DNA from 4 places in the Planococcus notacanthi genome. Region 1 is predicted to be linked to each of the others. Evidence: riboswitches for the same ligand, from Rfam matches in the RefSeq annotation. Region 1 holds a riboswitch; each other region holds the start of a gene.

Region 1 (8,133 bases):
CATATCGTACCAAACCATCAGAGATGCGGAAACGACTGTCGATAAAGACATCGTCGAACCTACCGACAAATCGAAACCATCCACTACCAGCGTGAACGTTACACCTAAAGCGAGTAACGTGACAATGGAAATGGAGCGCAGGATGTCTGTGAAGTTACCATATGTGAAAAAAGCGTCGCTGATTGTGCTGAAGTAAAAAATGATGAAAATAAGTAATGCGATGGCGCCATATTTAAACAGAAACTGAATCGCGTTGTCTTTCACCGAGCTTTTGTGTTTCCCCAAGTTCTTCTTTTCCACCACTTGCATACAATAAAATCCTTTCTTGGGTCGCTTCTTGTCGTGATAATTCCTTCACGATTTGACCGTTGTACATAACGAGAATCCGATCGGAAATTCCGATGGCTTCATGAATTTCACTTGAAAAATACAGACAGCCTTTGCCGCTTTCAGCCAATTGGCGGATCAATTTGAAAATATCCACTTTGGCTCCGATGTCGACGCCTTTTGTCGGTTCATCGAAGAGGTACAAGGCCGAATCGAGGGAGATCCATTTGCCGATCGCCACTTTCTGCTGGTTTCCTCCGCTCAAGTGAACGAGAGGCGTTTCTGTACTATCGGTTTTGATGCGCAAACGCTCGATGATTTCATCAGCAAAGCGCTTTTCGGCTTTCCGGTCCAACAACAAATTCTTAGAAAACTTTTTCAGGTTAGGGAATGATGCATTGGTTTCCAGTGATTCCTGGACAAATAACCCTTCTTTTCGGCGTTCTTCCGGAATCAACGCCATTCCTGCTTTGATGGCGTCTGCCGGATGTTTGATTTTGGCTGTTTTCCCCGAAAGCTTCATCATACCTGAGGTTAAAGGCGTTCCTCCAAACAAGGCTTTGGCAAGCTCCGTTTTACCGGCGCCGACCAATCCGACGACACCCACTACTTCACCTGCTGCAACCGTCAGCGACAGATCTTTGAGCTTCTGGCCATCCGATAAATTCTCAACCTCCAGCAAAGGGTTCCCAATCTCATGCGCCCTCGGCTCTAATTCATGACTCAGTGCTGCACCGAGCATCGCTTCAATCACCCCATCCTGATCGGCTTCTGACGTATCGTAGGTTTTGACAAGCGTCCCTTCCCTCATCACTGTAATCCGGTCGCTGATTTCAAATACTTCCGGCAAACGGTGGGAAATGAAGACGCAGCCGACGCCCTGTGCTTTTAACTTTGCAATGACTGCATATAGTTTCTCTGATTCATGGATAGACAGAGGAGCTGTCGGTTCGTCAAATATAATGATTTTCGCCGAATGGACCAAGGCTCTGGCAATCAGCACCATCTGCTTTTCCGCCAAAGTCAGTCTCGCCGCTTTCTGCTGGACATTGATGTGGTCCACCTGCAGCTCGCGCAAAGCAAGACGTGCGCGTTCATTGATTTTTTGTCTGGAAACGAATAAATTGCCTTTCCCTGCGAATGTGTCGAGAAGGATGTTTTCTGCAACAGTCAGCTCAGCAACAATGGCTGTATCCACTTCTTGATAAACACAGTAAATCCCCTGTTCTTTGGCTGCCTTCGGCGATTCCAGCCGAATATCGACGCCATCCAATTTAATCGTTCCTTCATCCTGCTGGTAAACGCCTGACAGGATTTTAATCAGCGTGCTTTTTCCTGCACCATTGACGCCAAGAATGGCATGGACTTCTCCTTTTTCCAAATGGAACTCGGCTTTTTGCAACGCCGTCACTGCACCGAAAGTTTTTCCGATGGCGGTCATCGAAAGTAAAGCTTGTGCCATAGAAACGCCTCCTTTCTGATAAAAGAGCTGTCCCATCTTTCAGGACAGCTCGAAATGATGAAGATTATTGGCCTTCCAATTCGCGCAATTCATCCGTGTAGCCCTGTTCGCTTACGCCCCAGCCATCTACGTATTCGCTTAACTTATCGGTTGTCACCGTTTCTTCCGGCAAACTTTCCGCTTCAACAAAAACCGGCTCTAAAATCACTTTTTCTTCCGGCTGTTCGCCATTCAACAACTGATATAAGTAACGAACTTGAATGCGTCCGATATCCGTCGGATCCACTGCTGCCGAAGCGAGCCATGGGCTGTTTTCTTTTTGCATCAATTGCAGATCCTCATCGCTCATATCGATGCCGTATACTTTAATGTCTGTACGTCCTGCTTGTTCAATGGCACGGACAGCACCTTTCGCAAACTCATCCCACGCGGCCCATACTGCAGTGATTTCCCCTTCGTTCGGGTATTGTTTCAAAACTGCTTCCATCTGTGATTGCGTATCCAGTGCCGTATTGTTCGTAGCGGCACCGAATGCTGTCACTTCCTTGATGCCGGGGTTGTCGGATAGGAATTTTTCATAAGCTATCTGGCGTCTTTCCATCGGTGCAAAGCCCGCTGTCCATATTTTAACGATATTGGCTTCGCCGTTATTGTCTTCCGCCAGTTTTTCCAAGCTCATCTCGGCCATCTGCTGATCGCCTTGCTCCAAAGAAACCACACCTTCAACATCGATGCCTGCATCAAACGCCACAACCGGAATTCCGGCTTCAAGCGCTTTTTCAACACCTTGGTTCAATGCTTCTTTTGTTCCATGGTCAATCAAAATGCCATCGACACCTTGATTGATGGCTGCATCCAGGTTAGAGGCCATTTTCGCCAAATCCCCTTCAGAAGTGAAAACAGTTGCCTTGCCTCCGAATTTCTCAACCTGTTCTTCCACACCCGCTATGTATTGGGCGCTGAATGTCCCTAAATTGATTTGCATAATCAAGGCAATTTCTTTGCCGGCAAGTGGATGGTCTGAAGCCTCAGCCTTCGTATCTGAAGAAGTTTCTTCTTCGCTGACGTTCCCTTTTGGTTGGCAAGCGGTTAATAAAATACTGATAAATAAAAGTGCGGCAAGCAGCCAAATAGATTGTTTTTTCATCGTGTTTCTCCTTTTCCTGTAAATGCACCAAGCAAGTCAGGGATGTTTTTTTTGTATTCTGCAGTGATGATACCTTTTTCGGTGATGATGGCGGTGATGAGATGTGCCGGCGTCACGTCGAATGCCGGATTAAACACTTTCGTGCCAAGAGGTGCGACCGGCTGTCCGTTCGTATGGGTAATCTCCTCCGGGTTTCGTTCTTCGATCGGAATCACGGTTCCGTCCTCAATCGACAAATCGAATGTTGATGCCGGCGCCGCTACATAAAATGGGATGCTGAAAGCATTGGCCAACAAAGCTAAGTTATACGTCCCGATTTTATTGGCCGTATCGCCGTTGGCTGCAATGCGGTCCGCGCCTACAATGATGGCTTCAATTCCTTTGGCTCCAATGGTGTGCGCCGCCATGCTGTCGGTGATCAATGTGACATCAACCCCTGACTGCTGAAGCTCCCAAGCTGTCAGACGTGCGCCTTGATAAACCGGACGGGTTTCACAGGCAAACACTTCAAACTCACGGCCGCGTTCGCTGCCAAGATGGAATGGCGCTAAAGCCGTACCGTATTTAGCCGTAGCGATTGAACCGGCGTTGCAGATGGTCATGACTTTCGTCTTTCCTTGCAGCAATACCAAAGCGTGTTCACCAATGCTGCGGCAGGACTCTTCGTCTTCTTTATGGATCTTCACAGCTTCCGCAAGCAGCAGCAATTTCGCCTGCTGCACGTTCTCTGCTTCTTGCACCTTGTCTTTCAAGCGGCTGAGTGCCCAGCCGAGGTTAACGGCAGTCGGCCGTGAAGAATTCAGGTACGCCGCATCTTTTTCGACATATTGCTGAAAAGCTTCCAAGGAAACGGCATCGTGCCGCTGTGCTCCTATCGCTAAGCCATATGCAGCCGTGATGCCGATGGCCGGAGCTCCGCGCACCTTCAAGAAGAAAATCGCGTTATATACATCTTCTACCGTTTCAAGCGTTAAATAGTCAATCTCATGCGGCAGTTTCTGCTGATCCAGGATGGTCAGCTGCTCTCCGTCCCATTTGATGGATAACGGAATGCTCATATGCGTGCCTCCTTCAGAATTTCCACCAAGTCTTTGATCGAAGCAGTTTGTTCACGCTTCAGGATTAATTCCCGCCCACTCTGCAATGCCTGCTTCTTGAAGGAAATTCTCTTATCGTTGTCTTCGATGCTGTCCAGGTCTTTGACATGCGCCAGGCCAATCGTCCGGCGGATCAATTCGCAGCCGGCGAAACCGACGGCATCGGCCAGTACTTTGCCGAGGACATATTCAAGATATCCTTCGGTCTCCTTGAACGATTCAACGCTCTGCGTTTGCCACAGTTCCGTGAATGAAGAAGCGAATACTTCCCATGTTTTTTCAATGTGAGCTACGATTTCCTGGCGCTCCTCGCCTTCCCGTGTAATCGTTTGGAAAATCAGGTTGGCCAGAAACAATCCGACATCAAAGCCGATCGGGCCGTAAAAGCCGAACTCCGGGTCAATGACTTTCGTTTCGGCCGGCCCCGCAAAAATACTGCCGGTATGAAGGTCTCCGTGAAGCAGCGCTTCCGCTTCAGTCAAGAAACTCTTCTTCAATTTCGCCACTTCCAGCTGCAGTTTGCGGTCGTTCCAAATCGCTTCTGCTGCTGCCTGCAGCTGTGGTTCGTAATCATTGGTGTCAACATCAAAAAATGGATCGGTAAAAATCAGGTCTTCTGTGATTTTGCATAGTTCCGGATTGGAAAACTCAGCAGCCAAGCGTTTTTTCTCAAAAGGATGCAGCCCATAATCAGAAGTGTGGAACAAAGTCTGTGCCAGGTATTCGCCGATATCCTGTGACAGCCTTGGAAATTGCCGGCCGTTGATCAAGCCTTCCCGCGCAATTTCGAGATGCGATAAATCTTCCATCACCGTTATAGCCAATGCTTCGTCCGTTGCATGGACGGCCGGCACCAAAGACGGCACAAACTCGCCGTGCTTCTTCAGAACATTGGCTTCGATCGTCGCACGCTTCAATGTCAGCGGCCAACTTTCGCCGATGACTTTGGCATATGGCAAAGCCTGCTTGATGATCAGCCTCTTGCCTGTGGCTGCCTCTTCAATTTGAAAAACATAATTTAAATTGCCGTCGCCGATTTCCCGGCACGTCAATTGAGCTTTATGATCAAATGCTTGAATAGTTTTCGCCAATTCGATGGCAGCTTCTTCGGTTAATGATTTATAGGTGGTTGGAGCCGTAAGTGTCATGGTCAATCTCCCTTTCTCTGCAATATAAAAAGCCTCTTTCCAAAAGAAAGAGGCCAGAATAAGAGATCCCATGCCTCTTATCTTTCAGAAAATAAATTTCTGATGGAATTAGCACCGTGCCTTACAGGATATTCATCCTGGCGCCAAAGCGCCCCGTCTCACAACGGTATTACGGTCGGTTGCTGGGCGTCATCGGGCCAAAATCCCTCTGCCAGCTCTTGATAAGAGTACTGCTTGTCGTGCTATTAAGTTCTGAAATGAATCCTATCACGATTCAGAATTGACTGTCAATCACATTTTTTAAATAAAAACAATTTTGCAACAATGCTGTTGACAGATTTCGGTGCGCATGAAATAATCAGAATTACTTTACTCTATTAAAGCAGTTCTACCATTTCGAACGATCATTTCTTTTTACGCTGAGATTCTATAAGTAGGACCAGCCCAAAAAACTTACCCAATTTCATATCTTTCTTATTCAGAGCAGGTGGAGGGACAAGCCCTACGATACCCGGCAACCGGTCCAATGGTGGACACGGTGCTAATTCTTGCAGCCAGAACCGATGGCTGAGAAATAAGAAGTTGTTAAAGCCCTTAACCTCTTCTTATTTGAAGAGGTTTTTTATTTTTTAAAATTGCATGGGAGTGTTGAATACATGAGCATCTTGACTGCTACTTATCAATTATACGGAAAGCCTGGTTCTTTTGAGAAAAAGGCGGAAGGCATCGCTTTGGGTCTGACGATCGGCTCCTGGACCGATTTGCCGCTCCTCGAACAGGAGCAGCTGAAACACCATAAAGGAAACGTCGTTTCCGTTAAGGAATTTGAAGAAATCAACCATCCATTGAAACCCGAACTGGTCAAAGCGGAAGTTGCTGTCGCTTATCCGTCCGCCAATTTCTCTGCTGACCTTCCGGCCATCTTGACCACGGTTTTCGGAAAATTGTCATTGGACGGAGAAGTGAAGTTAGTGGATTTGGATTTCAGCCACGACTTGCTCAGCCATTTTCCCGGCCCACGCTTCGGCATTGAAGAAATCCGCAACACACTTGGCGTAGCCGGACGACCGCTTCTGATGAGCATATTCAAAGGCGTCATCGGCCGCGATCTGGATTTTCTGTCTGCTCAATTGCGTGAACAGGCATTGGGTGGTGTGGACTTGGTCAAAGACGATGAAATTTTATTCGACAATCCACTGACTCCATTTGAAAAACGAATCACCACTGGCAAAGACGTACTGACAAGCGTTTATGAAGAAACAGGCCATCGTACACTTTATGCGGTGAACTTGTCAGGGCGAACTTCCGAACTGAGAGGAAAAGCACGAAAAGCACGTGAACTTGGAGCGGATGCTTTACTGTTCAATGTTCATGCATATGGGCTCGATGTACTGCAGGAACTGGCTGAAGATGATGAAATTGCTTTGCCGCTCATGGCACATCCGGCTTTCAGCGGCGCTTTCACTTCTTCCGCTTTCTATGGTCTCGCTACACCGCTCGCACTCGGGAAATTGATCCGCTATGCAGGAGCTGACTTCTCCCTGTTTCCTTCTCCTTACGGCAGTGTTGCGTTGGAGAAAACAGCGGCCCTTGCGCTCGGCAAAGAACTGACGATAGACAGCCCTCTGAAGCGCAGCTTCCCCGTTCCATCTGCAGGCATCCACCCTGGCCTTGTGCCATTGCTGATGGCTGATTATGGAATCGACAGTGTCATCAATGCCGGCGGCGGTGTCCATGGACATCCCGCTGGTGCAGCTGGCGGCGGACAGGCTTTCAGGCAGGCCATCGATGCGGTCCTGCAGGGGGAAACTCTGCAGGCGGCAGGCAAACAACATCAAGAACTACAAACAGCACTTGAGCTATGGGGGTGAACAAATTGAGTAAACCGATTATTTTTTGCGATTTTGACGGCACCGTTACAGCCAATGACAACATCATCGCCATTATGAAGAAATTTAATCCGCCGGGCTGGGAAACCGTCAAAAACCAGATTCTTGACCAATCCATTTCGATACGTGAGGGTGTTGCGAAGATGTTCTCCCTCCTTCCGGTCGAGGCAAAAGATGACATCATTTCATATGTGCTGGAGCAGGCGGAAATACGCGAAGGCTTCAGCGATTTTGTCGCTTATACAAAGCAACAGCAACTTCCTTTGTACATCGTCAGCGGCGGCATCGATTTCTTTGTTTACCCGCTGCTTGAACCATTTGAACCTTTTGACGGCATCTATTGCAACAGCGCCGATTTTTCAGGAGACACCATCAAACTGGTATTTCCACATGGCTGTGACGAAACCTGTACCAGCCAAGGCTGTGGCTGCTGCAAACCATCCGTCATTCGGGATCTTCTAGGCAGCAGCGCCAAAAGTATCGTCATCGGCGATTCCATAAGTGACTGGGAAGCCGCCAAACAAGCTGATTTTGTCATTGCCCGGGATCTGCTGGCTGAAAAATGCCAGGAAGCGGACATCGATTATAAACCGTTTGAAACTTTCCATGAAGTCATCGCCATTGTGGATGACTATACAGGGGTGAAGTCATGACGGCATTGCACGATAAATGGCTGGAACTGGCCGATGTCAAAGATGAACTGGCTATTCGTGACTGGTTTATGGGAACCAGCGGAAATCTCGCCATCAAAGTGGCGGACGAGCCACTTGAATTTCTGGTTACCGCCAGCGGAAAAGACAAGAAAAAACGCACTGACGAAGACTTCCTTCTTGTGGATGCCGATGGACAGCCGGCTGCCGGGACTCTATTGAAGCCTTCTGCAGAAACTTTGTTGCACTGTGCGATATATGGAAAGACAGGGGCCGGCTGCAGCCTCCACGTCCACACGGTAGCCAATAACGTCATTTCCGAATTATACGGAGATGCCGGAAAAATCGATTTCCAGGGACAGGAATTGATCAAGGCCTTTGGATTATGGGAAGAAGATGCTGTATTGACCATT
Region 2 (8,133 bases), on a different contig from region 1:
TTTCTTCAAGTAATCTGTAATTGTCTGAACCGACTCTTCCAAAGTCTGCTTGTCGGTTTCAATGACGATTTCAGGATTCACCGGTTCTTCATATGGCGCATCGATGCCTGTGAATCCTTTGATTTCGCCGGCTCGTGCTTTTTTATAGAGGCCTTTCGGGTCGCGGTCTTCGCAAGTGTCCACACTGCATTTGACGTATATTTCAATGAACTCATCTTCTTCAAGCAAGGCACGCACCTGGTCGCGATCTTCCTGATACGGCGAAATAAATGCCGATAGCGTCAATACCCCTGCATCACTCATCAGTTTTCCAACTTCACCGATGCGGCGAATGTTTTCTGTCCGGTCTTCCGGGCTGAATCCCAAATTTTTATTCAATCCGTGGCGGACATTATCCCCATCCAATAGATAGGTACGGATTCCAAGTGCGTGGATCTCTTTTTCCAGGGCCACAGATACCGTCGATTTTCCTGATCCCGATAACCCGGTGAACCACAGCACCCCGCTTTTGTGGTTATTCAATTTTTGTCTGTCCTCTTTTGTGACACTTGATTCATGCCATACAATATTCGTTGATTTGGTCATCTTTTCTCCTCCTAAAACCAGTAATAGTAAACGATTCCGATGGTCACCGACATAACCAGAATGCTGAGTGGCGTGCCCACTTTGACATAATCCATGAATTTGTAGCCGCCTGGCCCATAGACGATCAAGTTGGTCTGATAACCGATTGGGGTAATAAAGCTTGCAGAGGCAGCAATCGTGATGATCACTGCGAAGCCCATGGGATCAAGCTGCAGGTTGCTGGCCATTTCAATGCCGATTGGAATCATCAGGACAGCCGCAGCGCTATTGGTGATCAGTTCTGTAAAGATGCTGGTCAGCAGGTAAATTAAAATCAGAATAGCTAGCAGGCCGAACGGCTGTCCGATTGCCAACAAGCCATCCGCCGCCCATTGCGCCAGACCAGTTTTGGTCATGGCCGCTCCTACCCCGAATGCACTGGCGATCAGCAGCAGCACATTGAACTGCACGTCGTTTTTTGCATCGTCCATTGAAACCGACTTGGTCACCAGCAAAATCAGCACAGCCAATGCCATGGCTTTGAACATGCTCAACCAACCGACAATGACACAGGCGATTGCCCCCAAAAGTACCAGTAATGAAAACCAGCCCACCAAGCGGCTTTCCTCAAGTGCCTTAGGCATTTTCATAGAAGACACTACATAAAAGTCGTTGGATTGCTGGTACTTTTCCACAAACCCATTGCCGGCGAGCAATAGCAAAGTATCGCCCGGCCGCAGAATGATATCGCCGACTTTGCTTTTGATGCGCTCGTTATTGCGGTGAACGGCCATTACACCTGCATCAAAGCGTGAGCGGAACTGGGATTGCTTGATGGTTTTTGACAATAGCGACGATTCATGGGAAACGACAGCTTCTGCAAGCTGCGTATTGCCGTTTTTCAAGTCATCCAATTGGAGGTTTGTACCCGTCTTTAAGGTCAGACCTTTTCTTTTTTGGAGATCTGCGATGGTGGCAATGAGCCCGGTAAAGATTAAGCGGTCTCCAGACTGGATGACCGTTTTGGAGCTGACCGACGAAATCCGTGTCTGATTCCGGATGATTTCTATCAAGTACAATCCCTTTAAATCACGTAATTTAGCTTCTTCCACTGTTTGGTTGATATGTGGAAAGGTTTCTTCCACCACCATTTCAGCAATGTATTTCCGGGAATCTTCAGCCACCTGTTGGCTGAATCCTTTATTCTCGGGCAAAAGCATATTGCCGATGGTGAATAGATAGATCAAGCCGACAATAGTGATGGGGATGCCGACAATCGCCAATTGGAACAGTGAAAATCCAGGAAGCCCATAATCGATCAGCATACCGTGGACTACCAGATTCGTTGAAGTTCCCATCAGCGTGATGGTCCCTCCTAAAATCGTTACATACGACAAAGGAATTAAAACCTTTGATGGTGCAATGTTCCTTTCTTCACACCATTTCTTCAATAATGGGGTCAGTGTCACGACAATCGGCGTGTTATTCAAAAAAGCAGAGATTAACGGAAGCGGCAGAAAAATACGGAACAGTGAACCTTTCAGGCTTTTGCCCTTGTTCAGCCAGCCAATCATCATCTGGTCGATTAGGCCATGCTTTTGTACAGTCCCGACTACGATGAACAATAAGGCGATGGTCAGCATTCCCGGATTGGAAAAGCCGCGCAACGCTTCTTCTGTCGTTAAAATTCCAGACAGCAGCAAAACCACCAATGCCGAAAACACAATCATATCTGGGCGGGCAATTTCAAAAAGGAGCGCACTGACCATAGCGATGATGACAATTAGCACAAAAACCATTGAGACTGACATGGGCAACCATCCTTCAATTTAGTTACTTGTTACGGTCTCCCGCAAGCCTTTAATAAGTACATCGGCTACTTCCGGACGGGAAAACTGTTTTGGCGGTTTTTCTCCGTTGCGAAGCAATTCGCGCACTTTCGTACCGCTTAAATGGACGTGGTTTTCTGCAGTGTGCGGGCACGTTTTGGCTGTTGCCATGTTCTCACATGCATTGCAGTAGAACGAATGCTCAAATTTAAAGATTTGGATGCCCAGTTCTTCTTCAAACTGGCTGATGAACTCCTGTGCTTCGTATGTGCCGTAATAGTCACCGACCCCTGCATGGTCGCGGCCGACGATAAAATGCGTGCAGCCGTAGTTTTTGCGGACAATGGCATGAAGAACCGCTTCTTTTGGCCCTGCATAACGCATTGCTGCTGGATAGATCGCGAGGCGTGCTCTATCTGCCGGATAGTAATGCTTTAAAATGACCTGGTAACTTTCCATCCGGACTGCCGCTGAAATGTCATCTGATTTCGTTTCACCGACTAACGGGTTCAACAACAAGCCGTCGACTACTTCAAGTGCTGCTTTCTGAATATATTCATGTGCACGGTGCACGGGGTTGCGCGTTTGGAAACCGACAATCGTCTTCCAGCCAAGTTCCTGGAACAACTGGCGTGTTTCAACTGGGTCCAAGTGGAATTCCTCGAATTCGCTGTGGTCTGGTCGATTCAATAAAGTAATCGGACCAGCTAGGTAAACATCGCCGCGTTCGTATAATTTCTTCACACCGGCGTGTGCTTCTTCTGTTGTTCCGTAAATTTTCTGTGCTTCCAATTGCTTGTCATATGCGTACTTTTCCGTCAGTTCGATTGTTCCGTAAATGACGCCGTCTTCGCCTTTCAAAGCAATTTCATCCCCGACCTGATAGCTGTCCGCTTCTTCTGCCGTAACCGATAGCGTAATTGGAACACTCCAAACCGTTCCATTGCTGAGACGGGATGTATGTACCACACTTTCATAATCTTTTTGGCCGAGGAAGCCGGTCAATGGGCTGAAGCCGCCGATTCCGATCAATTCCAAATCCGAGATTGCCCAATCCGAAATGAATAAAGAAGGAAGCGACTCTGCATTTTTCAATGCCTTTTCTCTTTCACTGCCCGTCACCTGTCTGTTTACCAAATCTCCACCGTGTGCTTTGCTTGTCATTTCATTACCTCCAAGGTTAGTTTTATGTAGTGCCGTCTATTTCAAAAACGTTCTGAAACCAAATCTCCAAGGCGTTCGGACAAAAAGAAAAGGACCCTCTTCGACAAGAAGAAGGTCCGAAAAAACAAAACGATCTTCTTATCTTCTAGGCTATTGAAAGCCTATTGGAGTTAGCACCGTTTCCTTAAAGGAGGGTTGCTGAGACATCAAAGGGCCAATCCCTCCGTCTCTCTTGATAAGAACGCATATTCAATTTTCATTTGAATTGTTTGAAATATTTGATTTCACAAAGTATATAATAGACTATTCCTAGTGTCAAACTATGTTTTAAGTTTTTTATTTTTTTCTATACAGAAAAGTTAGTCTATCAACAGGTGATGGATAAAAAATATTTTTCTAATGAAAAAATGAGATCTGAATTACCAGGATGAATTGAATAGCGGCCACAAAACGCATAGAGATTATTTTTGGTAATATTAAAAGAGTTGAGGAGGCGGAGAAGATGACGGTGATTCCGATCATGATTGAAATGAAAGGAAAAAAAGTGATTGTGGTAGGTGGAGGACGCATCGCGAAGCGCAAGCTGAGTGGTTTGATAGATAGTGGAGCAGAGCTGTTGGTCATCAGTCCGGTGGCCGATCCTGCCATAATCGCTTGGGATGATGAAGGTAAAATTCTCTGGAAGCAGAAATGTTTCGAGCCAGCGGATGCCGAAGAGGCTTTCATGATGATCATCGCCACCGATGATCCGGCTACAAACGCAGAGTCCAGAAAAGCTGCACCTTCCAATTGCCTAGTGAACGCCTCTGATGAAGCGGAGGCTGGCAATATCCATTTCCCTGCTCATGTCAAAAGGGGAAAATTGAGCATCGCAGTTTCTACAAACGGCGCCAGCCCGATGCTTGCAAAGAAAATCAAGCAAGATCTGAAGTCTCAGTTTGATGAAAGTTATGAACAATACCTAGATTTTCTTTTTGAAGCAAGGCAGCTTCTCAAGAAAACAACAATTTCAAAAAACGCAAAAGAAGAATACCTCCGTGGCTTTCTGGATGAATCCTTTTTACAAGTTGCGTCACAAGAAGCGTCACTCCGGGAATTGCGGCTTTTGATGAATAATAAAAAGGACTTGGAATAATTCATTCCAAGTCCTTTTGAGCTGATAAAGAGCGTTAACTTCTGTACTTGATCGCCAAGCCTTTCAAGAAATTGCGCGCATAGCGGTCTCCGCATTCTTTATAGTTTTTATGTCCCACTTTTCGCAGCAATGCACCCAGCTCGCCTCTTGTCACCGTGACGCCTGCCAAATCCCAAATCTCCAGCATGTCCTCACTGTTCAGCTGCAAAGCGATTTTCACTTTCTTCAAAAGCAAGTTGTTGGAACGCTCGTTTGTCGATTCCGGGAATTCAGGTTGCCCTGGTTTCGGCTCCTGACGGCCTCTCTTGAAAATGATGAAGCCATTCAAAAACGATTCAAACAGATGGTCATCCGCTCGGATGTAGTCATCGTTATCTTGTTCGGCCCAAATGCTGTCATCCTCTTCTTCGCTTTCAGGTGTTTTCGTCAGCACTTTCAGCACTTCGTCCTTGCTCAAATCAATGCCGCCCAATTTAAAAATCTCGACCATATCGTTATTTTTTATATCCAGTGCATAACGCAATCTGATCAATAAATCATTATTATCCATTTTCTTTGCCTCCTGTTGATTTCCAGTAATGAATGCTTATCCACTATAAAGAGAAACTTCAATCAGTGGGGGTTTTCTTCATCCCCCACTGATTGTTAGTTGATTCACTGACCGTAAAGCGGGATAAATCCATCCCTAATAATAGCACATAATTCACAGTTCATCAGGCTTCCGGAAAGACAGCAAAAAAAGACAGCTTTATATCGCTGTCTCTTGATTTTCTTTATTTTTAATGTCTTTTAATTGCTTTACTTTATCCTGTAGAACCGTAATAATTTCCAGGGATTCAGGGTCATTTAATGATTCATCATAAAAAAACTGCAGGTCCCGTTCAATATCCGCAAACCGTTCATTATAATGCCTCAGTTTTTCCGCAATGATCAATTGCTTCGCTTCTTCTACACTCTTCATTTTATTGTGACCTCCGCTTTGATGACCAACTAACCTATTCTTTTCTAGTTTCCCTTTTCTAAACCTTTTTAACCCTTTATTTTTGTCTTTTCTGTGTCTATAGATACATCCAATTAAATTGTCAACCTAGTTTACAATTTAGGTTTTTTATGTTATGATGAATTTAGTTGAGATAAGTTGAGGAGGAAAAAAATGTTCACTATTGGAGATCACATCATTTATTCCGCCCATGGTTTATGTAGAATTGACGATATTCAGGACGTAACCGTTTCTGGCGTCACCAAGCAGTATTACAAATTGCATCCTTTGGAGAATACCCGAGTGACCATCAGTACACCAGTCGACAACGAAAAAGTTGTCATGCTGAAACTTCTTCAAAAAGAAGAAGCCCTTGAAATCATTGAAACGTTCAAGCAGCCTGGAGGCGAGTGGACCAACCATCCAAACTCCCGCTTAAAGAAATATTCTGAAGTTATCAATACGGGAGAACGCATGGAAATTGCGAGAGTCGTCAACACGCTGATGCGCAAGAAGTTCGAAACGCAACTAGAGAAAAAGACGCTCTATGAACGCGATTATAAACTTTTAAACAATACCCAAATCATTCTTTTCAAAGAACTGGCACGTGCGCTTGGCACCAGTTTTGAGGAAATCAATAAACAAATCAATGACATGATCAAGGAAGATGAACCTCTTCCGGTCGTGTAATAACTGCTTTTCACTATACAAGAACGCCCTGCTTCATCAACCGATTGATGAAGCAGGGCGTTCTTCGAATTTTCGGCTAAATACCCCAATCGGATTTCAAAATGTCCTTGAGGATTTCCATGTGATCGGGGCCGATTTTCTCAGCGACTTTATTTTCCAACTGAACTTTTAGCGCTTCGTTTTTCTCGTAGCATTCTTCCCCAAAAGCCGTCAGCCGGATACACTTTTCTTTTTTATTATTTTCCACATTCCTTACTTCCACTAATCCTTTAGAAGCTAAATTTTTAATGAACTTATGGATCGCCTGCCTGGAAATATCCACATTTTTCGTAACGTAGGCAATGGTGGGCTGTTTTTTATAAATGCGTGCCATAATGTACCATTCAGAATTGGAAATATGGAATTCGCTATTATCATTCCATGCCTTCTCCGAAATTCTCCGCGTTGTTATATGGCGTTCGCTTATCAAATCGATCAAATTCAACTTCTGTAATTCCGCGTCCGGGGCCAAACAGTTCACTCCTATCATCTTCTTCGCCATTTAATATACCGATTCCATCTGGCGAAGTCAATTTGTAGAAATACTTACAAGTTTGCGGAAAGTGGTCTGGTTCCCCTCCCTCCTGTTATACTCTGAATAATAGCTGAAGATGGAGGTTTTTAAGTTATGCAAAACAAGGACATTCCACGGAAATTTCCACATGACTTTTTATTCGGTGCAGCTTCTGCTTCCTATCAAGTAGAAGGCGCCGCCAACGAAGATGGTAAAGGGCCGACCAATTGGGACGTCTTTTCCAAAATTCCCGGCAAAACATTCGAAGGCACCAACGGCGACATCGCCGTCGACCATTATCATCGCTACAAAGAAGATATCCGTTTGATGGCAGAGATGGGTCTGGAGTCATACCGCTTCTCCGTTTCATGGGCACGTATTTTGCCGGACGGTGACGGCAGTATTAATGAAAAAGGGCTGAAATTTTATAATAACCTAATCGATGAATGCCTGAAATACGGCATCGTTCCGTTTGTCACGCTGTATCATTGGGATTTGCCGCTGGCACTTGAAAAAGATGGCGGCTGGACCAATAAGCGGACAGCAGAAGCTTTCGTCAAATACGCAGATATCTGTTTCCGATCGTTCGGTGACCGCGTCAAGCATTGGATCACTTTCAACGAAACCGTTATGTTCTGTGGATTGGGCTATTTGAAAGGCGCCCACCCACCAGGCATTCAGAACGATGTAAAGAAATACTTTCAGGCGACCCATCATGTTTTCTATGCACACGCCAAGGCAGTGGAAACCTATAAATCGCTCAAGCAATACGGTGAAATCGGAATCACCCACGTCTTTCTTCCGGCTTATAGCGTCGACGACACCGAAGAAAACTCGAGAGCCGCCGAGCATGCCAATGCCTATGAGACCCACTGGTATTACGATCCGATTTTAAAAGGCGAATATCCTCCGTATGTTGTGAAGCACCTGGAGGAAAAAGGCTGGACGCCCGATTGGACTGGCGAAGAGCTGGACACTTTGAAAAGAAACGCTGACCACAATGATTTTATCGGACTCAATTACTACCAGCCCATCCGTGTAGAAAAAAATCATGAAGCCGTTTCTTCTATCGAACATTCACGGGAGACTTCTACGTTGGTTCCTGGCAGTCCTTCTTTCGATGGCTTTTACCGAACTGTCAAAATGGACGATAAAACTTATACCAAATGGGGCTGGGAAATCTCGCCACAAGGGTTTCTGGATGGACTCCATATGCTGA
Region 3 (8,133 bases), 350 kb from region 1:
TTTTTCGCTTAAATCTTTTGCAGATAGCATAGGGCCTTTGATCAGCTCATGGTCCTGCAGGAATCTCCAATATCCGGCTACAAGAGCTTCCGGTTTTTGGACAGTCGGCTGCTGGCTGACAAGATAGCTGTTCAAGATGCTTGTAACATTGCTGACGGTCTCTTCATCAAAATCCGCCTGCTCAATATGCTTATCCAGTTCTGCCATAACAGAATCGTGTTCAGGAGAAAGCTGAATGCTTTCTTCTACACTTCCAGTTGAATACTTAACGATTTGTTCGACAACTGCTAAGTAGTTGTCACGCAGGTAGCTTTCATCCTGCGAAGCATTTTCAGAAGCGATTTGAGCTTTCAACTGCTCGAAGAACGGTGCGAATTCACCGACAACCGTCAAATAACCGTTGAGGAATAGTACACCTTTTTCTCCCACGCGAGAGTCCGGAAGCAGGATGGCCAATAAGCCTTGCCCGTTTTCCATATCTGTTGGAGGCTGATCGGCCATTTCAAGTGTTTCGTTTGTAAAGACATCGGTGAACTGTGCTTTTTCCGCATCGCCCTTAACATATTGGCCAAGGAACACTTTCACGTCTTTCCAGTCTTCCAGCACTTCTTTGGTCGAAGGACGCTGGGCAAGTTCGATTTGTTTCGCTAAGAATTCTTCCCATAGTTCAGGTTTTTTCATGAACAGGAAGTTTTCGATTACGAAAGCCTGTGCATCGTTTTCAGCCATTGATTGCATCAAGCGTGGCTGCCATTCTTGCTGAAGTTCACGGAATTCTGCAAGTTGTTCCTGGTTTGGATTTTCCGAGAAGAACTGTTGGCGTACTTTGAACAGTTCATCATTCACCAAATCATTGATGGATACAGTTTGCTGTTTTCCGTGACATTTTTTGTATTTTTTGCCGCTGCCACATGGGCATGGATCATTTCTTCCTACCATTCTAATCACCTACATTTTTTATTGAGTGTAACATAAAATTGCGATACGCTCAAAAGTCTGACGATTCAGACGGGAATCGGCCGTATGAAAAAGGGTGTAAGGCTGCTGATGCTGTACCGAATAAGGAGTTGGGCAACAGACAATTCGGACTGGAAAAATCTTAAACACTTTTGGGATTCATTAGGTATTAGAGAATCGAAAGTATGCACAAATTGGCATGCGTATTATAATTAAGAAAGAATAAGCAGGAGCAGGAGGGGACGATGTGTTTGAAGATCCGGTAAAAGAGTTTATTTCCTGGATGCGGGTCATCTTTTTGACTGTGCTTATCGTCTTGGGATCACGGTATTTTCTGTTTGAACCGGTAGCTGTCCATGGAGAATCCATGATGCCCACGTTCGAAGAAAATGACAAAGTCATGCTTTTTAAGATTCATACGATAGAAAATTTTGACATGATCGTCTTCAAAGCACCCAATGGCGTCAATTTCATCAAACGGGTAATCGGTGTTCCAGGAGACCGCATTTCAATGAAAGACGATCAGCTGTATGTGAACGGCACTCCCCAAGCGGAACCTTATTTGGATAAGAACCGGAAAGCGGCGGAGCAAGAAGGATTGATGCAGCTGACTGAAGATTTCCAGGAATTTGTCGTACCTGCCGAATCTTATTATGTATTAGGGGATAACCGCTTAAATAGCATGGATTCCAGGGTTTTGGGTTTTATTTCTAAAGACTCAGTCCTTGGTGAAGTGAAAATCAGGTTGTCGCCTTTCGAGCATATCGGTTTTGTGAAATGAATCAGATGTGGACAATCTTCTCAATTTTTAAAAGGACAGCAGCCCCGTATTGGGACGCTGTCCTTTATGCACTCTAAAATAATTTCAAAGCTTCGATGCGATTGACCGCTTCAATGATGCGGGTTTCATCAACCAGTAATCCGACACGGACAAAACCTTCTCCAACATCGCCGAAACCACTGCCTGCCGCAACTGAAATATCTGCTTTCTCAAGAAGGAAGTCGGCAAATTCCACGCTGGTGAAACCTTCTGGAACCGGCAGCCAGGCAAAGAAAGAGCCTTGTGGTGCTTTGATGTTCCAACCGATCCGCGCGCATTCAGCCACCAGGACGTTGCGGCGTTTTTCATAAAGGCCGACCAATTCATCTACGCATTGCTGGTCGGCATTCAACGCCTCTGCCGCAGCCAATTGGACGGCAGGGAACAAACCGGCGAAAAAATGGTCCTGGATCAAGTTCAAGGCTTCAATCATTTTGGAATTGCCGACAGCAAATCCGATGCGCCAACCTGCCATGTTGTAAGTCTTCGATAAAGTGTACATTTCGATGCCAACTTCTTTAGCCCCTTCAGATTGAAGGAAACTGACCGGTTTTTTTCCGTCAAACCCGACAGCTCCATAAGCGAAATCATGGACAACCGCAATGCTGTTGTCCTTGGCGAATTTGACTGTCTCATCGAAGAATTCTTTAGTCGCTACTGCACCGGTTGGATTGTTCGGGTAGTTCAAATACATCAGTTTGGCACGTGAACGGATGCTTCCAGTCAACTCGGCATAATCCGGCAAATAGCCATTTTCCGGATTCAGCCTCATCAGCTCATACCCGATATCTGCAAGCGGGGCTCCCGACAGGTAATCCGGATAACCGGGATTCGGCAGAAGTAATAGATCATCTGGATCCAACAAAGCCAAGGGCAGCTCAACAAGTCCGATTTTCGTTCCTGCCAAGATTGCCACTTCGAGGTCAGGATCGATATCCACACCATACTCGCGTTTGTAAAAATTCACAGCGGCTTGACGCAGTTCCGCTATGCCGCGAAAAGGTGAATATTTATGCGTTTTTGGATCGGCTGCAGCGGTTTGCAGGGCTTTGATAATATGATCGGGCGTCGGCTGGTCGGGATTGCCTTGGCCAAGATTGATGACATCGCGTCCTTCAGCGATTGCTTTGCTTGTTTTGGCCACCAGTGAAGCGAAAAACTGCGTGGGCAAGTTTTGGAGCCGTTTTGAAAAGTCCATGTGATTCTCCTTATTTTCGAAATAATTGCACTTCTACTTCAAATCTTATAGAGTTGAAGGTAACTTGTCTAGTGGAGGAGAAACGAATGAAAATTGCATGCGTTCAAATGGATATCGCTTTTGGTCAGCCGGAATTGAATTATCGGAAGGTCCTGGATTATTTAACGGAAGCGGCAAGCAATGGAGCGGAGACGATCGTCTTGCCTGAAATGTGGAATACAGGATATGCATTGACCGAACTGGATACATTGGCAGACAGCACAAACCGGACAGTGGAATTGCTCAAAAGTTTTGCGAAAGAGCATAAAGTCAATATTGTGGGTGGCTCTGTTTCGACTGAAAAAAACGGAGGATTCTATAATACGATGTACGTTGTCGACAAAGACGGCGGGCTGGTTTCGGAATACGATAAAGCTCACCGTTTTTGTTTAATGGATGAACATATCCATCTTGAAGAAGGCGATACACTTGGCACATTCGAATTGGATAATCAGACATACGGAGGCGTCATTTGTTACGATATCCGTTTTCCTGAATGGATCCGTGCCCAGGCGCTGAACGGTGCAAAACTTGTATTTGTATCAGCGGAATGGCCCGAAGCGCGGATTGATCATTGGCGCATCTTGTTGCAGGCACGCGCCATCGAAAACCAAATTTTTATTGTCGCCTCGAACCGTATCGGCAGTGATCCAAACAATGAATTCGGCGGCAGCACGATGGTGATCGCTCCCTGGGGAGAAGTTCGTTTGGATATGAAGAAAGAGGAAGGCATTGGTTATGCAGAAATCGATTTGGATGAAGTAGAGGAAGTCCGGAAGCGCATTCCGGTATTCGCCGATCGCCGTGAGCAATTGTACGAAAAATTCAAAAAGTAGATTGACACTCGCTGGGGATGCCTGTAACATAAAATTCAATTAAATAACTTAAACTTATCAAGAGAGACTGAGGGACAGGCCCTGTGACGTCCGGCAACCCCCGATTGGGAAGGTGCCAAATCCAACGGAACCCAATGTTCCGAAAGATAAGTCGAGAAACTAAATTTTTCGATGCTTCTTTCTTGATGAAAGAGGCATCTTTTTATTGGCGGGAGGAAGCTATGATACAGATTGAGAAATTGACGAAAACTTACACAACTAAGCATGGCACCGTCACTGGAGTGGATAATGTTTCATTGGAAATCGGAAAAGGTGAAATTTTCGGCATCGTCGGCTATTCAGGTGCCGGCAAAAGTTCGCTGATCCGTTGCATCAACTTGCTTGAACGGCCGACTTCCGGCAGCGTCACAGTAGATGGCAATGATTTGACCAAACTACACAGTGAAAAATTGAGAAAAGCCCGTTTGAAAATCGGCATGATTTTTCAGCATTTCTACCTGATCAGCCAAAAGACGGTGTACGAAAATATCGCTTTTGCGCTTCGGGCTGCAGGCACTCCATCTAAAAATCTGAAAGGCCGCGTGGAGGAATTGTTGGAAATGGTCGGTTTATCAGATAAACGCGATGTTTATCCAGCTCAATTGAGCGGTGGACAGAAACAGCGTGTCGGCATCGCACGGGCATTAGCCAACAATCCGGCCGTTTTGTTATGTGATGAAGCAACATCGGCACTGGATCCGAATACCACATTGTCCATTTTGCGTTTATTGAAAGACATCAATCTTAAATTGAACATCACAATTGTACTGATTACGCATGAAATGAATGTCGTCAAGGAAATCTGTGACCGCATGGCCGTCATGCAAGGTGGCCGTGTCATTGAAGAAGGTCAGGTCTACGACATTTTTGCAGATCCTCAAAAGGAATTGACTAAGGAATTCATCTCCAGCGTCGTCTCTTTCAATGTTCCGGAACATCTGTTGAGCGAATTTACGGGTACAGTAGTGAAAGTGTTGTTCAAAGGGGGAGTGGCCGGAGAAGGCGTAATTTCCGATATGCTGCAGAATTATCCGGTCAAAGGAAACTTTTTGCATGGAGCAATTGAGTACATTCAGGAAAGGCCGCTTGGCGTTTTTATCATGGAGTTGAAAGGGACTTCTTCTGACGTCATGGATGCATTGAAGTATATGGAAAGCAGATCGGCAATTGTGGAGGTGATTCCGAATGGGCGTTGAATGGGGACGAATTATTGAATTATGGCCCGAAATACAGACTGCTTTTTTTCAGACACTGACAATGATCGGGATTTCCTTGGCAGTGGCTTTGATTGTCGGCCTGCCTTTGGGAATCTTGCTGTTCATTACAGACCGCGGCTTATTTCTTGAAAACCGGCCGGTCAATGCTGTGATTGGTTTTATCGTCAATATTGTACGCTCTATTCCGTTTATCATTTTGTTGGTGGCACTTATTCCACTGACGAAACTTATTACAGGAACAACCATTGGCCCGATTGCGGCGAGTGTGTCCCTATCGGTTGCGGCGATTCCGTTTTTCGCACGTATTGTGGAAAACTCACTGCGTGAAATCGATAAAGGCGTCATTGAGGCAGCGATTGCCGTGGGTGCGACACCATGGATGATCATCAAAGACGTTCTGCTGCCGGAAGCGAAAGCAAGCATTATCCAGGGGGTGACATTGACCATCATCAGCCTGGTCGCCTATTCTGCGATGGCAGGCGTAGTAGGCGGCGGAGGCATTGGAGATTTGGCCATCCGCTTCGGCTATTACCGCTACGATAATACGATCATGATTGTTACTGTTGTCATTTTGATTGTGTTGGTCCAATTGATTCAACAAGCTGGCGACTATACGGCGAAAGCCATCGATAAACGATAAGGGGAGAATGACATGAAAAAATTAGGATTTATTTTAGCAGCAAGCGCATTGGCTTTGGCAGCATGCGGCAGTGGAGAAGAAAGCGGCTCTGAAGGAACTGGAGGAGAAGCTTCGAAGGACATTAAACTAGGGGCTACTGCAGGTCCATACAGCGACATGCTGAGCAAGGCGATTGTGCCTGGACTTGAAGAAAAGGGTTACACAGTGGAATTGGTGGAGTTCAGCGATTACATTCAGCCGAACGTAGCACTCGATGGTGGCGATATTGATGCCAACCTGTTCCAGCACACGATTTACCTGGAAAACTTCGAAAAAGAGAATGGCATGGACCTATCCGCACTGATTACGGTGCCAACAGCGCCTATGGGCCTCTACTCGAACCAATACGATTCTTTGGAAGCAATTGAGGATGGAGCAACCATTGCGATTCCGAACGATCCGGTCAACGGTGCACGTGCTTTGCTGATGCTGCAGGATGAAGGCTTAGTCGAGTTGGATCCGGAAGCTGAAGTGCTGCAGGCGTCCGAAAGAGATGTTATTACAAATGAGAAAAACTTGGAATTTCAGCCGATCGAAGCAGGCCAATTGCCGCGGGCAGTTGATGGTTCTGACTTGGCGGCTGTACCCGGAAACTTTGCAATAGCTGCTGAAATGGATCTATTGGATGCATTGGCACTTGAAAACATGCCGGATCAATATCGCAATGTAGTGGCGGTCAATGCAGAAAATGAAGACAGCGAATTAGCAAAGGATTTAGTGGAAATTGTGGAATCGGCTGAATTTGAAGCAGTCATTGATGAAGAATTTGAAGGATTCGGCAAGCCGGAATGGATGGCTGAATAAAAATTTCGATACAGAAAGCCGCTCCAGCGAAAAAATCTGGAGCGGCTTTTTTATGTTGAACAATGTCAGGAAATGGTCTTGACCATATGATGGAAAGGCTCACCGATAATGGTCCAAGGCTCCGTTATGGAATAGCCCAGGCGTTTGTAGAGGCGGATCGCTCCTTCTTTACCAATATCCACATTCAACGAGAGTTTGCCGCCTCCTTCAGCCAACACGCGTTCTTCTGCGAATTCAAATAGCTTCGAGCCGATTCCTTGCCCCTGGTAGGCTGGATCGACTGAGACAGTATCGATATACCATTCGTCAAGATGGGCTTCCGGTTCAATGGAACGATCATGGCCTTGCTTTTTCAGTTGATCAATTAAATAGCGGTCCAGGGCTTCAGCTTGATTGCCGTGATAGAGCACCAAGGCGCCCGCAATAGTGCCATTGACTAAAGCGGTGTAGGTATAGTGATAGCTATGGCGTGTATGTTCCCCGCGTACCATCTCCGCAACTTTTTCCAATACGGCCCCTGGCTCTTTTTGTGCCGTCATATGATCGGCGATTTCACCGATGGCATTAATAATGAGCGGCGCTACGTTTTCTGCGTCTTCTGGCCGTGCTTGTCGTATAATGACATTCATACGGTATTCCTCCTTTTCTTACTCAACAATTAAATTATAGCAAGGAAGAAGCCATTTAACATGAAGGAGGTCAACAGATGGTAAAAACAAAGCACGTCCTGACATACGGAGATGCATTTGTGGATTATATCGCAGCGGATACTGATAATTCTTCGTTCAACCGCCATTTGGGTGGAGCGACAGTGAACGTGGCTGCAGGCATCAGCCGGTTAGGCCTGTCCTCGAGGTTTATCACCATAACAGGGGATGATGAGACATCGGCTTTTGTACGCAACGAACTATTGAAAGAAGGCGTGGATTTATCGCACGCTATTCAGGTGCCTGAAAAGCGGGTAAGCGGTGTTTATATCCACCTGACACCTGAATTTGACCGTGTGTTTGCAGATTATGTCAATGAAACGCCCGATCTTCAAGTTGGAGGACACGAACTGGAGAAAAAGGCTTTTGAAAAGGCCAGCATTTTTCATTTTTGTTCGGGAACCCTATTCCATCCCGAAGCGAGGGAGACGACCCGGAAAGCTCTGGAACTGTCAAAAGAACATGGTGTCCTATGTTCATATGATGTCAATATTCGTCCATTGCGCTGGGAAAGTGAAGAGCTTTGCCGTGAAACAGTTCTCGAATTTCTGCCATCAGCAGATATCGTCAAACTGACGACAGCAGAATTGGATTTCTTAATGGAAACTGAGTCTATGGAGGAAGGGCTTGAACGGTTGTCCGGTTTTGCTATTCCTTTGGTTTTTGTAACGGATGGTGAAAATGGGACGCATGCTGTTTTCCAGAATAAAGTTCATCATGTGCCGGTTGTTCCGGTACAGCCAGTGGACACTACGGGAGCAGGAGATGCTTTTATGGCAGGTGTCATCCGCCACGTCCATTTGCAAGGCTTGCCTGGTACGGAGCAGGAGGTCATTG
Region 4 (8,133 bases), 490 kb from region 1:
GCGGCGTGTTTTCAGCCGCACAGCCAAAACAGCTTATGTCCCGAGGAGTTGGCCGATGAAGCTGGACAAAGAAAAGCGGAAGCGCCTCTGTAGCTCTGCGGAGCATGACCAGGTTGGGTTATGGTTCAAACAACTGTGCGTTGGAGTTTAGAAAAACAAAACTAAATCAAAAAAGGCGTATGGGATCCAGTCCAATACGCCCTTTTGATGCTGTTTTTATTTAGCGGATTTCACGATTTCAATGATGACCTGCGTTGCTTTTTCCATGTTTTCAGCAGAAATGAATTCGTATTTCCCATGATAGTTCTCTCCACCTGTGAAAATGTTCGGAGTGGGAAGACCCATGTAGGACAATTGTGAGCCATCTGTACCGCCGCGTACAGGCACAATATCCGGTTTGATGCCCAATGCCGTCATTGCACGTTCTGCATTATCGACGATTTCCATGACCGGTTCGATTTTTTCACGCATATTATAGTATTGATCTTCGATTTCCAAACGCACAGCTTCTTCCCCGTATTGCTGCTGGAGTTTTTCGGCAACTGCCTGCATATGCCGTTTTTTGTCTTCAAATTTTTCTTTGTCGAAATCACGGATGATGTAAGTCAATTCCGCTGTTTCCACATTGCCGATAAAGTTGTTCAAGTGAATGAATCCTTCATAGTTCTCGGTCAATTCAGGAACTTCGTTTTTCGGCATTTCCTGTTGGAATTGAATCGCGATTGTTTGGGCATTCACCATTTTGTTTTTTGCAGATCCCGGATGGACGCTTTTGCCTTGGACAATCAACTTGCCGCTTGCGGCATTAAAGCTTTCGTACTGTAATTCGCCAAGAGGACCGCCGTCCATGGTGTAAGCATACTTAGCATCAAAGCGTTCCACATCAAATTTATGGGGGCCGCGTCCAATTTCCTCATCAGGTGTAAAAGCAACACGGATGGTTCCGTGTTCAATTTCAGGATGGGCATTCAAATATTCCATAGCGGTCATGATTTCAGCAACCCCGGCTTTATTGTCAGCACCGAGAAGAGTTGTCCCGTCTGTGGTAATCAAAGTATGGCCGACGTAATTTTTAAGCGCCGGAAAATCCGATACTGTCATCGCAATGCTGTCGTTCAACGGGATATCTTGGCCGTCATAATTGTCGATGCGTTGAGGGTTGACGTTTTTTCCGGTAAAGTCTGTTGCGGTATCAACATGTGCTAGGAAACCGATGACCGGAATTTCCCGATCTGTATTGGCAGGCAGTGTACCGAACAGATACCCGGCTTCATCCATGCCGACGTCCGTAAGTCCGATTGTTTTCATTTCCTTTTCCAGTTCATGAAGCAGGTCCCATTGCCCTGCGGTAGAAGGGGTGGATTCGCTATTGAAATCAGATTGTGTATCAATTTTTGCATAACGGACCAGCCGTTCGATCAAGGTTTCCAACATGTAAAATTCCTCCTAAATTAAGTGCTAATCATATTTTAGCATGAAGCAGGAAAATGATGAAAACTCTGGACACAAATAAAAAAACGATGCCCCTTCAGGACATCGCTCCATTACTTCTCTTGTTTTGCTTTCACGGCTTCGGCATGTGCAGCTTTCACCTGATCCAGAAGAACAGTTTCTGTCAGAAGGCGATAGCCGGTATGGGCCAAGGCTTTAGCGCCTTTGATCAAAGCTCTGTCACCATCCTCAGATTTAGCGGCTTCACGGAAATCTTCGGTGTGGGCAATCAAACTTTCAGGGCCGATTTTGATGTAGCCATGGGCAGTAGGGACTTCGTAGCTGATATTGCCGGCATCGGTGGAACCAAGGCCGGAAATGCGGGAATCTGCCACCGTCTCGCCTTGTGCTTCGAGTTCGCTGCGGACAACTGCATCCAAAGCAGGGGTGATGACCAAATCACGTACTTCATTCTGGAACCGTTCGATTTTCACGGTCGTACCGGTTGCCAGAGCAGCGCCTTCTGCAATCGCCCGGATCTTGCGGGCTGTATCCGATGTTTTCTTCCAGGAATCTCCGCGGATATAGAAACGGGCAGCTGCGTATTCCGGAATGATGTTCGGTGCATCGCCGCCATGGGTGATGATTCCGTGAACCCGAGCGTCAGATGGCAGTTGTTGGCGCAATGCATTGATGCTGTTGAACAATTGAAGCACTGCATCCAACGCATTGATGCCTTCTTCAGGCGAGCCGGCTGCATGGGCTGGTTTGCCGTAAAAATGGAATTCCAAGGGATCGACTGCAAGAGAAGGGCCTGTGACAGCTGAATTCCCTGAAGGATGGAGCATCAAAGCAACATCAATGCCTTCGAGCAGGCCGTGTTTGACAAAACTGCCTTTGGCGCTGCCGTTTGGCCCGCCTTCCTCTGCAGGAGTTCCAAGAACAACCACACGGCCGCCGGTTGACTCTAAGGTTTCTGCGAGTGCGATAGCCGCAGCAACGCTGGTTGTTCCAATGATATTGTGGCCGCAGGCGTGGCCAATTCCAGGAAGTGCATCATATTCGGCAAGATAAGCAATTGTCGGACCGGGAAGTGTGCTTTCCTTGCTGGCAAAAAAAGCAGTGTAATGCCCGGCGACACTTTTATCGACATTAAATCCAGCGTCTTCAAGCCGTTTAATCAATAACGAACTGGCGAAAATCTCTTGGTTGCCGATTTCCGGGTTTGCGTGGATCGCTTGGCTTGTTTCAATGTAAATCTCGCTCTTGGAATCGATGGACTGGGAAATGGATTGGACTGCTTCCTTGATAAGTGTCATTGGAACTCCTCCTAAGTTAGGTTTTGTTTTATTGGTAATCGACCAGTTCATCAACTGTCACGACAGTCGGAATCTGAGCCCCTTTTGTATGTTCGATGATGAAATCAGCTGTGTCTTCTTGCTGATACAATTCAACGATTTTCAAGTAAGCTTCATTATCGGCATCTTCCGCATTTGCGGCAATCAAGTTGATATAAGGGGTAGCTGTATCACTTTCACCGGCAATCGGATCTTCTGTCGGATTCAAGCCGGCATCAACTGCGACACCATTATTGATGACCGATCCTGCGACATCCGGCAAAGCACGAGGGGTATGGCCGGAAACCATCGGCATGATTTCAATGTTTTTTGGATTGTCGATGATATCTTCTGCTGTTCCGGTAAGGCCGGCATCTTCAGAAAGCGTGATCAATCCCGCTTCATCAAGCAGCAACAGGGCACGGCCCATATTGGTGGCTTCGTTCGGCATTGCGATTTGGGAGCCTTCAGGAATTTCGTCAATCGACTCATATTTATCGGAATACAGGCCCATCGGCGCAATTACCGTAGAACCGATCGGAACAATGTCGATATCGTGTTCTGTGACGAATTCATCAAAGTAAGAAATAGTTTGGAATGCATTCAAATCAAGTTCGCCTTCGGCAAGTGCCAGGTTCGGCGCGACATAATCAGAAAAGGTTTGAATCTCCAAATCGATTCCTTCTTTTTCTGCCTTATCAGCAATGTAATCCCAGATAGTAGTATCGGAACCGCTGATGCCAAGCGTCACTTTCGTGTTTCCTTCTGAACTGCTGTCGTCTCCGCAAGCTGCCAAGACCAAAGCTGAAACTGCCAATAATGCGGATGCTGTAATTTTTTTCATGAGTAATTCCTCCAGTTTTTTTCTAGGTTATTTTTATTTTTTAATTGCGTCTGACAGTTCGTGATAATACATTGCCGAGCGATTGGACGCCTTGTACGAGTACGACGAGAATTGCGACGGTGATGAACATCACAAGCGTATCGAATCGTTGGTAACCGTAAGTGATGGCCAAATCGCCAAGGCCTCCGCCCCCGATAGCGCCTGCCATTGCGGACGCTCCGATCAGGCCGACAATCGCAATGGTCAAGGCCAGAACCAGTGAACTCAAAGCCTCAGGAATGAGGAAGCGGAAAATGATCTGCATCGGCGTGGCTCCCATGGCTTGAGCTGCCTCGATGACCCCTTTATCAACTTCCAACAAGGAGTTTTCGATAAGTCTTGCAATATAAGGTCCTGCGTAAAAGACCAGTGGGACGATGGCGGCTGCAGTTCCGATGGACGTGCCGACGATCAGGCGAGTCAACGGAATGATGGCAACCATCAAGATGATGAATGGAACTGAGCGGAATATGTTGATGACGATATTCAATACTTTGGAAACCGGTTCATTTTCCAGCAGATGGCCTTTGCGGGTGACCACCAGCAGGATGCCAAGCGGGAAGCCGATCAATAGGGAAAAGCCGAATGCCGCGCCGGTCATGTAAATGGTTTCCCATAAAGCTTCTAAAATCTGATCGTAGTTAACGGACATAATCATTGACCTCCTCTATATCAATATTGCTTTTCCGGATAGAGGACAAAGCCAATTGGATTTCGCTAGGTTCGCCGGCAAATTCGACGATCAAGTTGCCATATGGAACACCTTGCAACTCGGTGATGTTGCCGAACAGCACGTTCAAGTCAACTTTAAATTCACGCGAGACACGGGACATGAACGGTTGGCCGACGGAATTTCCTGTAAACTGCAGTCGATAGATCGCGTTATCGCTTTGGGCATTGCGGATTTGCGCAAGCAGGGTTTCCGGAAGTTCATCGTTCATGACAGAACGGACAAACCGTTGGGTGGTCGGCTGCTGCGGATTTGAGAAAATGTCGAAGACGCTGCCTTGTTCGATCACTTTTCCTGCTTCAAGCACAGCCACTTTATCGCAAATTTCCCGGATAACTCCCATCTCATGAGTAATGAGCAGGATGGTGATATTGTATTCTTTATTGATTTTGCGCAATAGGTCCAAAATCGACTTGGTCGTTTGGGGGTCGAGCGCTGATGTTGCCTCATCGCATAACAGAACGGAAGGGTTGGTTGCAAGCGCTCGGGCAATGCCGATGCGTTGCTTTTGTCCGCCTGACAGCTGGTCGGGATATTTTTGTGCCTGATCGGCCAGTCCGACAAAGTCCAGCAGTTGCTTCACTTGTTCATCAATTTCATTTTTCGATGTCTTAGCGAGCAGCAATGGCATCGCGACATTATGGTAAACCGTTTTTGAACTCAACAGATTGAAATGCTGGAAAATCATGCCGATGTCCTTACGGATGGTTCGGATTTCTTTGCTGGATAGAGTGGAAATGTCTTTCCCTTGGATTAAGACGCGTCCTGCAGAAGGACGTTCAAGCAGGTTCACGGTGCGGATCAATGAACTCTTTCCGGCTCCGCTAAAGCCGATGACTCCGTAAATCTCGCCGGTTTCGACGGTCAAATCAATCCCGTTCAAGGCATGGATTTCTTGTTTCCCGGATTGGTAGGTCTTGGCGACGCCTTCGAATTGAATCATGGTGATTGAACCTCCTCATGCTGTAATGGATCTTATTAAATCGACGGTGTCTCACATTCTTCTGAGAAAATGGAAAAGGAGCCCTCTTTTTTCTCATCCATAAGAAAAAAGAGGGCTCCTGTTGAAACCATCTAATTCTCATCTTCCAAATGCTTTAGAGCATCTGCAGGAGTTGGCACAGTTTTTGCTTTTAAACAAATCTGCTGCCGAAACGTCTTAGGGCCTGTCCCTCGGTTTCTCTTGATAAGAAAGTGATGTATGCTATTCGATTCGTGGTTCTTACTTTATGGTGAAATAACAAAAAAGTCAAGGGAATTATTGATATTTATTTCACAATCTTTGAAATGAAGAGAATAATGAGTTTGGAACCGCTTTCAGACTGGTTTTGTTGGTTTCTTTTTGAAAATGGAGGAAACTTTCTTCTCTTCTCCATTTTTTATTCGAATAATATTTTCGCTATGTTTCCATATGGCCATAGCAAATAAGGCACAAGCTGTCAGCAATGGCCATGGTCCGACGGCAGGACCGAAAGCGATAACAAAATAGACTGCGTAAAGGACCAGTACACCAATGACCAAATAATTGGTCGCAAGCGAAACACCGATGAGCAGTGCCAGGCCAACCAGCCCGAGCTTCCAGTCCAGTGCCAGCATGACACCGATCACCGAAGCCGTGCCTTTGCCGCCATTGAAGTTCATATAGAATGGGAAATTATGGCCGAATACGACACCGGCACCTATTATAAATAGAAAAGTCCAAATGATTTCGGGGGAAAAGGCACCCTTTTCCAGCAGAAAACGACAAGCTGCGACAGCGGCAAAGCCTTTAATAATATCGATCAAAGCAACCAGCAAACCGTATTTCCAACCCAGCACGATGGCGGCATTGGAAGCACCGGAATTTTTGACGCCTTCTTTTTTGACATTCACCCCAGATAAAAATTGTGCTGCGAGGGAACCGTGCAAACAACCGATTCCATAGCCTGCGATAAACAACAGCAGAACCCATCCAAGCATATTCATTCCTCCTTCTATACTAGAAGATAACGTTTGGGAAGAAACAAGGTTTCAAAATTTTTTGACTAATAGGGTTGACAAACCTTGTTAAAATTTTTATACTTCTCAACAAGACTAAAAACTAAATTTAATAACTCTTATCAAGAGTGGCGGAGGGATAGGCCCTGTGATGCCCGGCAACCAACAGACGACCATGTCTGGAAAGGTGCTAATTCCTACAGAACCGAACGATAGGTTCTGACAGATGAGAGGAGGTAACTCCGTAATTTACGGCCCTCTTCTTAGCGAAGGGGGCTTTTTGCTGTCCTCTTCGGTGATTTTCATGAATAAAAAAATTAGGGGGAATAGAAAATGACAAACTTAAAACCAGAAACTTTATTGCTGCATGGCGGACAACAGGCGGATCCAACAACAGGATCGAGAGGGGTGCCGATCTACAAAACCACTTCTTATGTGTTTAAAGATACGCAGCATGCACAAGACCTTTTCGGCCTGAAAGACACCGGCAATATCTATTCACGCATCATGAATCCGACAGTTGATGTATTTGAACAGCGCGTGGCGTTATTGGAAGGCGGGACTGCTGCAGTCGCATTATCTTCAGGAATGGCGGCAATTGCGTTCTCCATTTTAAATATTGCTGAAGCAGGAGACGAAATCGTAGCGGACAGCAACCTGTACGGCGGCACTTATAATTTATTCGCCAATACGTTGCCGCGTTACGGCATTAAAACCATATTTGTTGATGCAACCAATCCTGAAAACTTTAGAGCGGCAATCACCGATAAGACAAAAGCGGTATTCGGAGAAATTATCGGCAACCCGAGCCTGAACGTTTTTGATGTAGAGAAAGTAGCGGCAATCGCCCATGAAAACGGGCTTCCCTTATTGATTGACAATACATTTGCTTCACCATATGGCAGCAACCCGATCGAGTTCGGTGCTGATGTGGTCATTCATTCCGCTACAAAATGGATTGGTGGACACGGCACGACCATCGGCGGTGTTGCGGTGGATGCAGGAAAATTCAATTGGGACAATCCACGTTTCCCGAATTACACACAGCCGGATGAAAGCTATCACGGATTGCGTTATGGCATCGATGTACCGGATGCTGCATTTGCGACAAAACTGCGTGTCCAGCTGCTTCGTGACTTCGGTCCTTCATTGAGCCCGGAAAGTGCACATGCCTTGCTCCAAGGACTGGAGACTTTGCACCTGCGTATTCCGAAACACAGCAGCAATGCTCAAATTGTTGCAGACTACTTGAAGCAGCATCCGCAGATCGAATGGGTCAACTTCCTTGGATTTGAAGATCATCCATCACATCAATTGGCTAAAAAATACTTGAAAAATGACGGTTTCGGATCGATTGTCAATTTCGGCATCAAAGGCGGACGGCAGGCGGGCCGCAAAGTAATCGACAGTGTGGCTCTCTGGTCCCATGTTGCGAACGTAGGAGATGCCAAGTCGTTGATCATCCATCCGGCTTCAACTACACATCAGCAGTTAAATGATGAAGAGCTGAAATCGTCGGGTGTAACGGAAGAATTGATCCGCTTATCGGTCGGTTTGGAAAATCCGGAAGATTTAATCGCCGATTTGGAGCAGGCCATTCAGGCCGCAGTTTTGGAAAACGTTTAAGGAGGGATTTGAATGGCGACAGTATCCATTGGCTCATTAACCCTGGATTCAACGAAGACGATAAATCATGTAGAGCTGGCATACGAACGTCATGGAGATGAAAATGCTCCAACTGTGCTGGTCTGCCACGCATTGACGGGCGATCAATA

What was found. A riboswitch is a leader RNA that binds a small molecule or an ion and turns the genes downstream of it on or off. The one in region 1 is predicted to bind S-adenosylmethionine.
Region 2: another riboswitch for S-adenosylmethionine. It lies ahead of sat (sulfate adenylyltransferase); the one in region 1 lies ahead of mtnW (2,3-diketo-5-methylthiopentyl-1-phosphate enolase).
Region 3: another riboswitch for S-adenosylmethionine. It lies ahead of QMA01_RS09830 (methionine ABC transporter ATP-binding protein); the one in region 1 lies ahead of mtnW (2,3-diketo-5-methylthiopentyl-1-phosphate enolase).
Region 4: another riboswitch for S-adenosylmethionine. It lies ahead of QMA01_RS10590 (methionine ABC transporter ATP-binding protein); the one in region 1 lies ahead of mtnW (2,3-diketo-5-methylthiopentyl-1-phosphate enolase).

Annotation. Positions count from the first base shown of each region.
Region 1 covers NZ_JASDCQ010000002.1:117,117-125,249, reverse strand. Annotated here, with positions in the region: gene QMA01_RS08005 (ABC transporter permease) at 1-309, opposite strand, end outside; gene QMA01_RS08000 (sugar ABC transporter ATP-binding protein) at 233-1,789, opposite strand; gene QMA01_RS07995 (sugar ABC transporter substrate-binding protein) at 1,854-2,936, opposite strand; gene mtnA (S-methyl-5-thioribose-1-phosphate isomerase) at 2,933-3,994, opposite strand; gene mtnK (S-methyl-5-thioribose kinase) at 3,991-5,181, opposite strand; SAM riboswitch class I at 5,256-5,409, opposite strand; SAM riboswitch class I at 5,653-5,762, shown strand; gene mtnW (2,3-diketo-5-methylthiopentyl-1-phosphate enolase) at 5,838-7,052, shown strand; gene QMA01_RS07975 (2-hydroxy-3-keto-5-methylthiopentenyl-1-phosphate phosphatase) at 7,058-7,723, shown strand; gene QMA01_RS07970 (methylthioribulose 1-phosphate dehydratase) at 7,720-8,133, shown strand, end outside.
Region 2 covers NZ_JASDCQ010000004.1:394,691-402,823, forward strand. Annotated here, with positions in the region: gene cysC (adenylyl-sulfate kinase) at 1-585, opposite strand, end outside; gene QMA01_RS15225 (SLC13 family permease) at 597-2,375, opposite strand; gene sat (sulfate adenylyltransferase) at 2,394-3,557, opposite strand; SAM riboswitch class I at 3,693-3,799, opposite strand; gene QMA01_RS15235 (NAD(P)-binding protein) at 4,060-4,692, shown strand; gene QMA01_RS15240 (YehS family protein) at 4,727-5,242, opposite strand; gene QMA01_RS15245 (hypothetical protein) at 5,441-5,653, opposite strand; gene QMA01_RS15250 (CarD family transcriptional regulator) at 5,846-6,361, shown strand; gene QMA01_RS15255 (MarR family winged helix-turn-helix transcriptional regulator) at 6,438-6,902, opposite strand; gene QMA01_RS15260 (GH1 family beta-glucosidase) at 7,029-8,133, shown strand, end outside.
Region 3 covers NZ_JASDCQ010000002.1:468,658-476,790, forward strand. Annotated here, with positions in the region: gene QMA01_RS09810 (SEC-C domain-containing protein) at 1-939, opposite strand, end outside; gene lepB (signal peptidase I) at 1,205-1,738, shown strand; gene QMA01_RS09820 (pyridoxal phosphate-dependent aminotransferase) at 1,812-2,975, opposite strand; gene QMA01_RS09825 (carbon-nitrogen family hydrolase) at 3,062-3,850, shown strand; SAM riboswitch class I at 3,902-4,003, shown strand; gene QMA01_RS09830 (methionine ABC transporter ATP-binding protein) at 4,072-5,085, shown strand; gene QMA01_RS09835 (methionine ABC transporter permease) at 5,075-5,746, shown strand; gene QMA01_RS09840 (MetQ/NlpA family ABC transporter substrate-binding protein) at 5,759-6,589, shown strand; gene QMA01_RS09845 (GNAT family N-acetyltransferase) at 6,655-7,218, opposite strand; gene QMA01_RS09850 (carbohydrate kinase family protein) at 7,296-8,133, shown strand, end outside.
Region 4 covers NZ_JASDCQ010000002.1:609,153-617,285, forward strand. Annotated here, with positions in the region: gene pepT (peptidase T) at 217-1,434, opposite strand; gene QMA01_RS10575 (M20 family metallopeptidase) at 1,545-2,750, opposite strand; gene QMA01_RS10580 (MetQ/NlpA family ABC transporter substrate-binding protein) at 2,779-3,612, opposite strand; gene QMA01_RS10585 (methionine ABC transporter permease) at 3,653-4,303, opposite strand; gene QMA01_RS10590 (methionine ABC transporter ATP-binding protein) at 4,293-5,324, opposite strand; SAM riboswitch class I at 5,460-5,574, opposite strand; gene QMA01_RS10595 (glycerol-3-phosphate acyltransferase) at 5,699-6,340, opposite strand; SAM riboswitch class I at 6,475-6,591, shown strand; gene QMA01_RS10600 (O-acetylhomoserine aminocarboxypropyltransferase/cysteine synthase family protein) at 6,692-7,984, shown strand; gene metX (homoserine O-acetyltransferase MetX) at 7,997-8,133, shown strand, end outside.